DNA from 2 places in the Turicibacter sp. St.80E1 genome. Region 1 is predicted to be linked to the other one. Evidence: riboswitches for the same ligand, from Rfam matches in the RefSeq annotation. Region 1 holds a riboswitch; the other holds the start of a gene.
The links. Region 1 has a riboswitch for lysine ahead of AC6I0I_RS02530 (Na+/H+ antiporter NhaC family protein). Riboswitches for the same ligand answer to the same signal wherever they lie in the genome.

Region 1 (6,321 bases):
CATTTTGAAGCTTCGAGCCATTCCCCATGAGCGTCGCTATCACCTCGTAAACAGACATCTGATAACTTCCAAGACTAATAGCGACTAAAAAAATGGCCACTAACAGAAGACTTAAACTTAAACTGATGACAATCAATCGTTTATTCACTAAGCGCCCTCCTTTCTCACCATCCAAATAAATAAAGGAACCCCGACTAATGAAGTAAATAAACCAATCGGTGTTTCGTAAGGCTGATTAACTAACCGTGCTAATACGTCCGCCCAAATAACAAGCGTTGATCCAAATAGGAAAGAAAGAGGCATAATCATCCGATAATCTTGTCCCACCCATCTTCGAATAATATGAGGAACGATCAGTCCAACAAATGCGATATTTCCGGCGACTGCCACACAAACTGCACACATCGGAATAATTAAGAGTAACGTTTGCATGCGAATTCGATTAGGATTTTCCCCTAATCCAATACAAACATCTTCTCCTAAATTAACAACATTAATTTTAGGTGCTAAAAACAAAGCGAGAATCGTCGTCAACACACCCACGATTAACACGAGTTGGACGCTCGCCCATGTCGTCGCGCGGAATCCACCCGCTAACCAAAACGCTAGATTCTGAGACTTATTCGTTAGTAGCGCAATAACGGTTGCCATGGAAATAAAAAAAGTACTCAAGGCAGTTCCTGCAAGTAATAGCTTTGACATATTCATATGACGCGCACTCTTCATACTAAAAAGTAAAACGAGGGTTCCGCTCACTAACGCCCCGATAAATGCCGCAAACATATAGCCAAAAAGACCTAATAACCCTGAACTTGCCCCCATCAAAGCGATGGCGAATGTCGCCCCTTGAGTAATCCCCATAAGTGACGGTTCCGCAACAGGATTCCTTGTCACCCCTTGCATCATTGCACCCGTAATACCAAGAAGACCGCCTATAAAGGCGGTACAAATAGCTCTTGGTATCCGAACATCTCTAACTAACTGCATATCTAAAATATCTTCATAATGAAAAATACTATCGATCACTGTCTGCAACGGGATACTTTTCGCACCCGCACAAATCGCAACAATTAGCCCGATTATTGCGAATAAACTGCATAACGTAACTAAAAGGGTTACTTTCTTATTCATGCATACCCGCTAATAAACTTTGTACTTCATCAACAAATTCTAAACGTCCAATTGGGCTATAACCTTGATTAAAATATGGACTTGCCGGTAAAATCACAACATTCCCTTCTTTTACTGCCTTTGTTCCTTTCCAAATGCTGCTCTCTTCTAACGTTTTTAAATCCTCATCTGTTCCCACTGCAAAAATATAATCTGCCTCAATAGATGCTAATCCATCTAAAGAAACAACTGGTAAACTAATATCTTCTTGCTCTGGCATTCCGACTGGTTTTAATAATCCCATATCATTATATAAAATCGATCCAAGTCCCGCTTGATCAAAAATGAATAAACTTCCCGCACTCGCTAAAAATGAAAGATACGTACTATCCGCTCCATAAGTCGCTTTAATTTGTTCACCGACTTCTTTTGCTTTCGCTAAATAATTATCAATCCAAGCTTGTGCCTCGGCCTCTTTTCCAAATACCCCTGCCACATGTAAGAAATCCTCTTTCCAATCCACTTGTTTCATCTCAACCATCACAACAGGCGCGATTTTTGATAACTGATCATACATCTTCTCTTGCACCGTAGAAATAATAATTAAATCCGGATTAAGCGCCATAATCGCCTCAACATCCATCTCCGCTAACATACTATATCCTAAAATTTGAGCATCAGCTAACGTCTCTTCTAAATAGGTAGGTAAGATTGTGTAATCATATCCATCACTATTAGCTGTCCCGATAACCTCATATCCGATTAACGATAAAATATCACTAGCTCCACTAATATCAACAATACGTTTTGGATCCTTTGGAATTTCAACGTCACCCTTCACATCTGTGACTGTTACCATTTCAACCGTCTCTTGTTGATCCGGTTCCTTTGGTGACTTAGAACATCCAACAAGTAATCCAACTAAAACAAAAAAACTCATAAAAGATAAAAATGCTTTTTTCATGTTTGACTCGTCCTCCTTTAAATTTAACCATCTCGCATCAAATGGTTAGCATAAGCTAACTTATAGGATGATTATACAAAATTAACCTCTTGGACACAAGAATTGCATCTCATTTCATTATTTTATCATCCGATTCCATTATCTTTCCTTTACACAAATCTACCTATCTGTCATTCCCTCCCTTTAATCTCAACTATGTTTAATATGTAAAAAAAACACCTATCTTATTCCAAATCTCTAAGTCTCGCTCAAATTTTTAGGCTAAAAAATGAAAAAGAGCCGGAGCCGACTCTTTAACAGTCTTTCATTTAATCCATCGCTCGGCCAAAAGAAGTTGGATTAATCAATTCCAAATTCTTTGGCATACTTGATCGTCCCACACACCTTCGGTACCTCTTCTTTTAGTGGATACGCCATAAAATTCTCGCTTGGCACCTCAAAAGGTGGCTTAATTCCAAAGGTAGCTGCTGGTAAATAACCGGCCTTTGGGTAGTAAGTTTCACTGCCTAAGACAACCGAATAATCATAACCTAATTCACGCGCCCTTTTATGTCCCTCGTTGATTAAGGCAAGCCCAATGCCCGACCTTTGATAATCAGGAAGCACCGCTAACGGGGCTAGTGCTAACACCGTTTCGCGTCCCACCTTAGCCTCGGTAAACAAAATATAACCTACAATTTTCCCATCTATCTCGGCAACGAGAGATAAATCTTTAATAAACGCCTCTCCCTTCTTTAATGCCTTGACGAGCTCATGTTCATTCCCATCCGTGTGTTCTGCCTGCTCAAACGCCGCTTTAATCACTGTATGGATGATTTCATCATCCTTCGTCGTCTGTTTTCTTATCAACAACATAATCCCTCCATTACATTTAATTCATTTAAACTAAGTATACCGTTGTAACGTTAAGGCCTCAAGCTTCTTCTCCTCCCATCGTTTAAATACTCCCTCATCAAACGGCACCATAAAAAATTGCCTACGAGCCGAAGCTAACGTAGGCAACCAACATCCTCTTATTTTCGTTTTAATGGTTTGTTTTTACGAACGAGACGTACGACACATTCCACGTGAGATGTTTGAGGGAACATATCAATCGGTTGAATGTAATCAACGCGATACTTTTTCGTTAATTCTTTTAAATTTTTCGCCATCGTTGAAGGATTACATGACACATAGACAATCGTTTGCGGTTGAACGCGTTTTAACATTTCAATTAATTCTTCCCCTAATCCTGTACGTGGAGGATCCACAATCACAACATCCGGTTTGAATCCGTCATTCGCCCACTTTGGAACAATTTGCTCAGCCTTTCCAACTGCGTAATACGTATTAGTTAATCCGTTTAACTTCGCATTTTCCTTCGCATCATTAATCGCTTGGCGCGTAATATCAACCCCGCGAACCTCGCTTGCTTTATCCGCAACCCATTGACCAATCGTTCCAACCCCACAATAAGCATCAACGACTTTCTCTGTTCCCTTTAAAGCCGCCGCATACTTCACTTGATTGTATAATTTAACCGTTTGTTCTGGGTTTAACTGATAAAAGGCACGTGGTGATAAATTAAATTTAAATCGTCCTAACTCATCCGAAATAAACTTCTCACCCGCTACATGTTGCAACTCTTTTCCTAAAATCTCGTGCGTATCTTCGCCGTTAATGCTCACATACACCGATTTAACATCTGGGCAGTATTTCATTAAATCTTTCGCCAACGAATACATCTTTTTAAAATCATTATTCGCAAACACGAACGTCACCTGAACCTCACCCGTTTTAAACCCGCGGCGAACCACAATATAGCGTGCCGTCCCTTTACGCGTCTTCGGTGCATACGCAAATACTTTATAATCATCTAATAAATCAACCGCATGATTAATAACCTTATTAATTTCCTCATACTGAACATCACAATCCGTCACATTTACTAACTCGCGTGAGTTCATACTATAAAATCCGACCATAATTCCATCTTCATCATAACCGACCGGCATTTGCGCGCGATTACGATAATTATAAGGGTCATTCATTCCCATCGTCGGACGAATATCACACTCATCTGGATCTAAACTTGTATAGCGCTCAATGGCCTGAGACACAGCATCACGTTTAATACGTAATTGCTCTTGATAAGACATATGTTGTAATTGACATCCACCACATTGCCCATAAACTTCGCACGCCGGTTGAACGCGATGTTTTGATTTACGCTTAATACGAACCACTTCAGCCTCTGCATAACCATTTGCCACGCGTGTACACGTCGCGACAACCTCTTCGCCGACTAGTGTTCCTGGAATAAACACGGCTTGCTTTTTATAATAGCCGATTCCTTCACCGTTAATACCGATACGTTTAATGGTAACTAAAAATTCTTGACCAACCTTTAAAGGAGACATCTTCATTTATTTAAACCTCCAACTGTATTTTTTCATTTATCTTTTAATCTTACCACATTCGCTCACATTTTACACTGAAATCTCTACATTTTACGACAACCCTTTCTCTTCCCTAAAAAAAATTAAATGGTAATACTTGACTATCTTTTAAAAGGTGCTACAATAGACTTAATTGAATACGTTGCTTGTTCTCTTTGATGAGTTAGAGGCGCATGGCCAATGAGTAGGAATTTCGAGAGTGACGTCCATGACAAATTCCAAAAGGTGTCCATGCCGAAGTCTTGTTTGTGTCAATCAAACTTGTGCTGGTGTTACGTTAAATAGGCTTAACACTGTCACTACGAAAGTAGTGGAGGACTAATGATCGGAGAGTTAAATGATACCTGTCATCTGACGTCTACTTCTCGTAGGCCTGAAGAGTCATGTTAGAGTTTAACTCAACATGACTCTTTTTTTTATCAAAAGGACAGTTACTTATTCAAATTAAACAAAGGGAGAGGATTTTATATGACTGGAACAATCTATTCTTTAATTCCCGCGTTACTGACCATTGCCCTTGTCATCTTAACGCGTCGTGTTGTTTTATCACTTGGGGTCGGGGCATTATCAGCCGCCTTTATTTTGGCCAACTTTAACCCGCTTCAAACATTAGAAATCTTAATGAGGTCATTTAGCGGACTTATCGTTGAAGAAAATGGACTCTTCGGATTCTTAAATGACTGGAACATGTCTATTATTTTCTTCTTACTTGCCCTTGGGGTCATCACCGCTTATATTGTTTTATCAGGTGGCGCAACAGCCTTCACCAATGCAATTATTAAACGCGTCAAATCACGTGAGGGCGTTCAATATACGGCAGCTATCTTAGGAATTCTTATCTTTGTCGATGATTACTTTAACGCACTTGTTGTTGGAAACGTCTCTAAACCTTTAGCAAAAGAACAACGTGTCTCACGGGCACGATTATCTTATATCGTCGATTCAACCTCAGCACCTGTTTGTGTCATTTCACCTATTTCAAGCTGGTCAACAGGAATCATGGGATCGATGGCGGTTATTTTTGCAAGCACAGGAGCGACGTACAATACGTTTTCTGCCTTTTTAACAACAATCCCTTACCACTTCTATGTTCTTGTAACGGTCATCATGGTCTTCATCGTCATTAAATATAACTTCAATATTGGATTGATGAAAACTTATGAAGAAAGTGCCCTCAATCAGCAAGACACATCACTCACTCATGCTGAGGCGACGGCTCAAGAAATGGACGCCCAATCATCAAAAGGAACCGTATGGGATTTAATTGCCCCGATCTTAACCTTAATTATCGTGACTATTTGTACCATGGCGTATACGGGATATACAGGAGCAATCAACTCAGAATCAGACTTCAATCTCTTCTTTGCCATCCTAGAAAACATTAGTTTAGCGACCTCACTTCGCATCGGAGGATTAGCTGGACTCGTTGTTTCAATGGCACTGACTTACCGCCACATCATGGCACGCGAAATTTCATTCGCTCAATATACAAAAGCATTTTTCCTAGGAATGAAATCAATGGTCGGAGCCATCGTCATCTTATTATTAGCTTGGGCAATTTGTGACCTCGTTGGTACACTTGATGCAGGTGGATATCTTGCGTCACTCATTACACAGGCTAATATTGCACCGGGACTGATTCCAATGGTCATGTTTATAGTCGCTAGTTTCATGGCATTTGCGACGGGAACCTCTTGGGGATCATTCGGTATCTTACTTCCAATTGCGGGTTCAGTCGCTGCTGCCCTAGACATGGACCTAATGATTCCGATTATGGCCGCTGTCTTATCAGGAGCAATCTTTGGAGAT
Region 2 (6,321 bases), 780 kb from region 1:
TTCCACCAATCTCATCAATTACCTTACTTAATGCAACACCTGCCCCTGCACTCATTACACCGATCATATTATGTCCACAACCGTGTCCAAGTTCAGGTAGGGCATCATATTCACACAAATAAGCCACTGATAATCCAGGTTTTTTACTATCATAAACCGCCTCAAAGGCTGTGTCTAATCCGGCAACTGGACATTTAATTTCAAATCCATTTTCTCGTAAAAAAGTTGTTAATACATTTACCGCTTCGTGTTCCTGATTTCCAAGTTCAGGATGGTCATGAATATATCGATTCATTTCAACTAAACGATCTTTTAACGACTCACTAATTACTTTTAATTGTTCTTTCATGATAAATCCCCCTTACGACCATCCCATAAGAATAGCAATAGTAATAAAAATAATAGCTAAAGCACCAAAAATTAATTGTAATGGCCAAATCCATTTCATCCATTTAGACCATGGAATTCCCGATACACCAAGACAAGCCATTAAGACAGCACTTGTTGGGAAAATCGCATTTGAGAATCCGTCTCCAAATTGGAAAATTAAAATTGATGTTTGTGGCGTAATACCGACTAATTCACCAAGTGGAGCCATAATTGGCATCGTTAATGCCGCTTGTCCAGAACCTGATGAAATAAAGAAGTTAATAAACATTTGAACAAAGAACATCACATAACCTGCTACTAATGATGGTAATTGACCAATAACGTTCGATAAATTATATAAAATGGTATCAATAATTTGACCGTCTTGGGCAATAATCACAATCGCGCGGGCAAAACCTACAACAACAGCAGCACTAATCATATCTTTTGCACCGTGAATAAATGCTGTAGCCATATCATCAAAACTTAAACGTCCGATGATTCCACAAACAATTCCTGTCGCTAAGAACACCGCAGAAATTTCAGGAATAACAAAACCAAATTTCAAGACCCCTACAATGATAATGCCTAAACAAACTAAGATAGAGGCTAAAATTACTTTATGACGCATCGTAAATTCTAATTGTTCTGACTCCATTGCATCCATATCCTGGCGACGAGCTTGATCGATTTCATAAGCTGGACTTAAAGTTGGATTCTTTTTAATACGTCGTCCGTACCACATTAAATATAAGGTTGAAACGATGGTTGTCACTAACCAAATAACTGTACGGAAACCAACACCTGTTCCGGCTGGAACTTGCGCAATGCTTTGAGCAATCCCAACAGAAAATGGATTTAACATTGCCGTAGCAAATCCGACAATACATCCCATATAAGAAAGCGCCATCGCCATGATACTGTCATAACCTAATGCTAAACATAAAGGAATTAACATGGCGATAAATGGAATTGCTTCTTCCGTCATCCCAAAGACAGCTCCACCTAATGAGAAAAGACCCATAATAACAGGAATCATTAATAATTCTTTTCCTTTAAATGATTTAACCGCGTTTGTAATACCCGCGTCAATAGCACGAGTTTTAGTAATAATCGCAATCGAACCACTCACAATAAATAAAAAGGCAATAATTTCAGCTGCCCCCACGATTCCATGGATTGGAGCCTGTAGTAAACTAAATAATCCTTGAGGTGTTGATTCAACATATGAAAATGAATCATTTACAACGACCGTATTTCCTAAATCATTTACGACACGTTCATACGTTCCGGCTGGGATAATCCAAGTTGCAATGGCAACCAAAACTAAAATTGCAGTTACAATCACCAACGTGTGTGGAACTTTAAATTGTTTTTTTTCTTTCACACTTGCACATGTTGTTTTGTTTTCTAAACTGATCATAATACTCCCCCTACTCTTTAATTTTTAAATAGTTCTAGATAAAAAAAGCCTTGAGCTTTTCACTCAAGACTTCTCAAAAAGAATACACGATTCCTATTGGGGATTCTTAAATGATAGCTCTCCACGATGATCAAACCGTGACAATGTTAAATATATTTTATTTAACACCAGCTCTATAATCTTAAAGTATCAATTATAGGCTTCGGCGAGAATTCCTTTCCTATTGCATCAACATCTTCACTCCTCAATAGTACTCTTAATTACCGCACCTCTATCTAAAAACTATTCAAATAAATATGTTCTTATCATACCCTATTCCCTAGTGAAAGACAAGGTCCTTTTCATTAAATTTCCCTGTCCTACTCCTGTTTTTTCAATGAATACGCTCTCTGTTTAATTAAACTAAAAAAAAGAATCAAACAGATCCACTGTTTGATTCTTTTTCCATGATAATATGCTAACAGGATTCCCCTGTGATTTATCATAATAGATTGCTCCCCAACCCTAATTCTCTTTTTTATTTAATTCTTTAAAAAGCCCTGAGGGCCATATCAGGACTTTTTAGATATAACCGTACTAAGTTGGGATGATTTAAATGCGAAATGATAGCGATCCATAAATTATCCACAGATATACATTGAATTGGGTTAACCCTGTTTGACTTAACTCCCTCATCCTAATTTCCACTGTTTCATTACGGTTTCTTACAAAAATTAATTTCTTATCAAGCATTCGTCCTAATCCGTCAATAAGATAGTTAATCTTCGCAATGCTATCCACAACGTATTTAATTACACTGTCATTTTATCTTACTTTTCAACTAAATACAACGTTTTATATCCGTTAAAATGTCAAATTTTCTATTTTTATCGATTAATACGCATAAAAATAGAAAATTATCATTTATTTTATGTTTTATCCCTTCGAAATGTCGAAAAAAGATATTATATGTAGGCGGAATAGCGTTGTGGATAATCTATCCCAAACCTGTGGATAATTGAATCAAACTGTGGAAAAAGGCACAAGATAGACTCACTCTATTTTATGTCTTATCTCATCCATCAAACTATTTTTTTAATGAGATCGAGCGGATGAAGCGGTCGGTATCCATTAAAAAAGCGATTATTATTTTGAATCAAAAAATTTTCGAAAAAAATAACAATCTTTAATTCCCATCATAAACTACATTGAAGGGGGCGATTTAATGAGTACCTTTAATGAGAATAAGTTATGGGTCAATAACCGATTAAACCGTTTATACCAATTACACCCTAGACGGTACACATTGACCCACTCTGATCAGACGGGAGAACTCTTTTTAGTCATTGGATCCGAATTTGCCTATGAACAACTAACAACAAAGCGTGATGAGGTCGTTGGTGAATGGTTAGCTCATCAGTCTGGTCACCCTTACTTTTATATTTACATTCGGCTTGATGGAATTGATGGAACTGCCTCAACAGAAAAAAGAAATGAAATCTTTCTACGCGAACTCCCTTTAGCATTAAAAGCTATTAAAAAGGGGGATGAATCCTTTTTTCAATTCTATCCCCAGTTTCTACAAGCCCCTATTTATGTTTTTTTCCAATCCCAAGATTCCCACCTAAATCGGACGGATTGTTTTGGTTGCTTTAATGACTATTGAATCCTTTTATAAAACCCGGTACATTCGTGAACACGTTTGTACTTTTTCTTTATCTTCTCACTATCCTTTCCAACATACTGACAAAAAGTTTGTACCGGAATTAATCCATCAACTTTGGATGCGATCCCATCACTGCCCTCAATGTAAACATGTAAATAGGTCCCTAATTTTTCAAATTGTTGATGAAGGTACCATTCATGAACCCATAGATCGTCACGGGTCCACGCCTCGAGATAAGTAATCTCACTCTTAACTAATCTATTTTGTGCTTCTAATAACAAAGCCTGCCCTACCCCTTGCCTACGATAATCCGGGTGCACGGCCAAATGCGTAATCATCCCCCCTAACGTCTGATCCGCCGTGCAAAGAGTCATCGGTTTCTCTTCACACTCGATATCTAAAAGACCAATGACTTTATCATCCTCTATCGCAACGAGTTCAATAGCCGGGTTTCTATAGGTTTCCTTTTGATTAAGGACAATATCATAGTAGGCTGTATCTAGAAAAGATAACACCCGACAATGTAACCACCCACGCTCATCCTCCTGTTGATAAGTGCGAATTTCCATTTCATCATCTCCCCAACCTTTTTATTTTTATTATATACATCCGTCCTAATGACCATGCCATTTTTATCTACATTGAATCATTCAAAGTTTCATTTATTAATTTATCTTAGCATATCCTTTACTGTACAAGAATGAGTTCTTTAAATCCTTTCATGGGGAAGTGATAACATGGGATGGTTTAACGGAAGAACGGCTGCTATTTGTATTATTCTATTCATCGTCTTTGCCTTGTTATACACTGATTTCTTTGATGAAATTAAACGGTAAGACGATAATAAAGGGTACCTTCGTCTTCGGTTTCATGTATGAACTATACGACTGGTACCTTTTCTTATGACCCAAATTATGACTCAAACAGGAAGTCAGAGAATACATCTTGCGCAAAAGATTTATTCCTAATTGCTCAAAAGGAGAAAATAAACTAAAAGATACGTCCTACCGTACTCGTCTAAACTGTCTCCGACTAAAGAAATCGCCTATTCGTTTTATTCAACAAGTAACTTTTCCCACGTGATGCGATTAAATTTTTTTCCTGATAAAACATGATTCGCATTTACGGCCCCTGATTCAAAATAAATTTCTAACGGTTTCAGATGATGAGATTACCTACGTTAAACGCCACTCACATGATAGGCAATAAAAAAACAGATGGAGTCATCCACCTGTTTTTTTATTGCCTATGAATGTCAACTGACAACGCTCCATTTAAACTTACACCAATGGTCGGTCATATAATCCCCACTCTAAATGTACATAACGATACATAGGATTCCCCTCTTGCATTCCCACGTTAAGGCCACTTATTAATGTTTTGGTTCCTTTTTCATTCGCCCATTGTTCACAGGCCCTAATTAATTGCATTAAATATTCCCGACATCGATAGTCTTCCTTTAAAAATAAACCTTCTAAATAAGATTCCCCCTGTCTTAACCTCACATACGCTAGACCAATTACCTCATGATTCAAAATGGCTAAAAAGCATGCCGCGTCTTTTCCTTGAATCGATTCTAATACGTTAAGTGCCATCGCATGTAACGAATGATCTGGCCACAATACAAGGGCCAATTGGGCTACATCCAATACATCTTTTACATTTCCTCGTCTAACCTCCACTAAATTCCCTCCCCGTCTATTATCATAAATCTTATAAAAGCAATCTCTATTCAATCAACACGACTTCCCTTCATTTTTACACTAATTAACTGATGGGCCCCTTTTATTAAAGCGCATACAGTTTCATTAACTCTCATTATAACATATGCAAAAAAGTGCTTACAAATAATCTTACTTACTTATTTAAAATATGGTATAATGTCTTCGAGAAGGAGGGGATTTTAGACTATGTACTGCTTCAAACCAAAAGCTGACTACTCACGACTAGACTTTATGCTTTACTACTGTGGAACAAGTCAAGTAGAAAAACATCAGTCTTGGGGACCGGGGATTCGTGACTACTATAGTTTATATTATGTAACGGAGGGGTCTGGCTACTTAACTATTGATGGACAAGATTATACGCTAGTGGAGGAAACGTGTTTTTTAGTTCCGCCCGGTGCAATCGTTAACTATAAACCAGACCTACTAAATCCATGGACCTACTACTTTGTGAGTTTTAATGGTGAACACGTCCCAGAATATTTAGAGCGAATTGGTTTATCGGAGAAAACACCTATTTTAAACTGTCAAAATAGCAAACAAATCGAAACGTGCTTTGATTATATTTTAGAATCTGCTAAACATCCAAAAAGCGCAGATTTACAAGCAATCAGTGGATTTTACTCTCTACTTGGGGCACTTTGTGACCACAGCTTGCCACAACCGCCTAAAGTTAAAGCATCTAATCGACAATCGGATTATATTCGTCAAGCCATCGAATATATTGAAACCAATTATTCACGACCGATTACGATCGAAGAGATTTCAAATCATATCGGAATCAATCGCAAATATTTAACAAAATTATTTAATGAAAGAATGGATAACTCTCCTAAAAATTATCTCATTCATTATCGAATAGACAAGGCCTGTCAACTTCTTAAACAATCAACGCTTAGCATCAAAGAGATTTCACATTCAGTCGGGTATACGGATGCACTTGTCTTTTCTAAAATATTCAAAAAAGTAACGGGAACATGCCCCCGAAAGTATCGTAATACCCACAACGCAACTTAAAGATGCCCTATTGGGCATCCTTTTTTTGTGATAATCAACGGAAAATAAGCGTATGATAAAAAAAGCAAATAGATATAACTTTTTAGGGTAACGTTGCTAGACTTACGATTCAATGAATCTATTTCAGCACCTATAACGCCTTT

Region 2: linked by a shared signal. The riboswitch ahead of AC6I0I_RS10240 (YfcC family protein) and the one ahead of AC6I0I_RS02530 (Na+/H+ antiporter NhaC family protein) in region 1 are both predicted to bind lysine.

What each region holds. Positions count from the first base shown of each region.
Region 1 is NZ_AP039386.1:548,912-555,232, reverse strand. It holds gene AC6I0I_RS02555 (iron chelate uptake ABC transporter family permease subunit) at 1-148, opposite strand, end outside; gene AC6I0I_RS02550 (FecCD family ABC transporter permease) at 148-1,131, opposite strand; gene AC6I0I_RS02545 (ABC transporter substrate-binding protein) at 1,124-2,074, opposite strand; gene AC6I0I_RS02540 (GNAT family N-acetyltransferase) at 2,414-2,926, opposite strand; gene rlmD (23S rRNA (uracil(1939)-C(5))-methyltransferase RlmD) at 3,088-4,479, opposite strand; lysine riboswitch at 4,669-4,841, shown strand; gene AC6I0I_RS02530 (Na+/H+ antiporter NhaC family protein) at 4,981-6,321, shown strand, end outside.
Region 2 is NZ_AP039386.1:2,137,319-2,143,639, forward strand. It holds gene AC6I0I_RS10235 (M20 family metallopeptidase) at 1-349, opposite strand, end outside; gene AC6I0I_RS10240 (YfcC family protein) at 362-1,792, opposite strand; lysine riboswitch at 1,899-2,074, opposite strand; gene AC6I0I_RS10245 (staygreen family protein) at 2,997-3,437, shown strand; gene AC6I0I_RS10250 (GNAT family N-acetyltransferase) at 3,431-4,006, opposite strand; gene AC6I0I_RS10255 (GNAT family N-acetyltransferase) at 4,718-5,119, opposite strand; gene AC6I0I_RS10260 (AraC family transcriptional regulator) at 5,348-6,178, shown strand.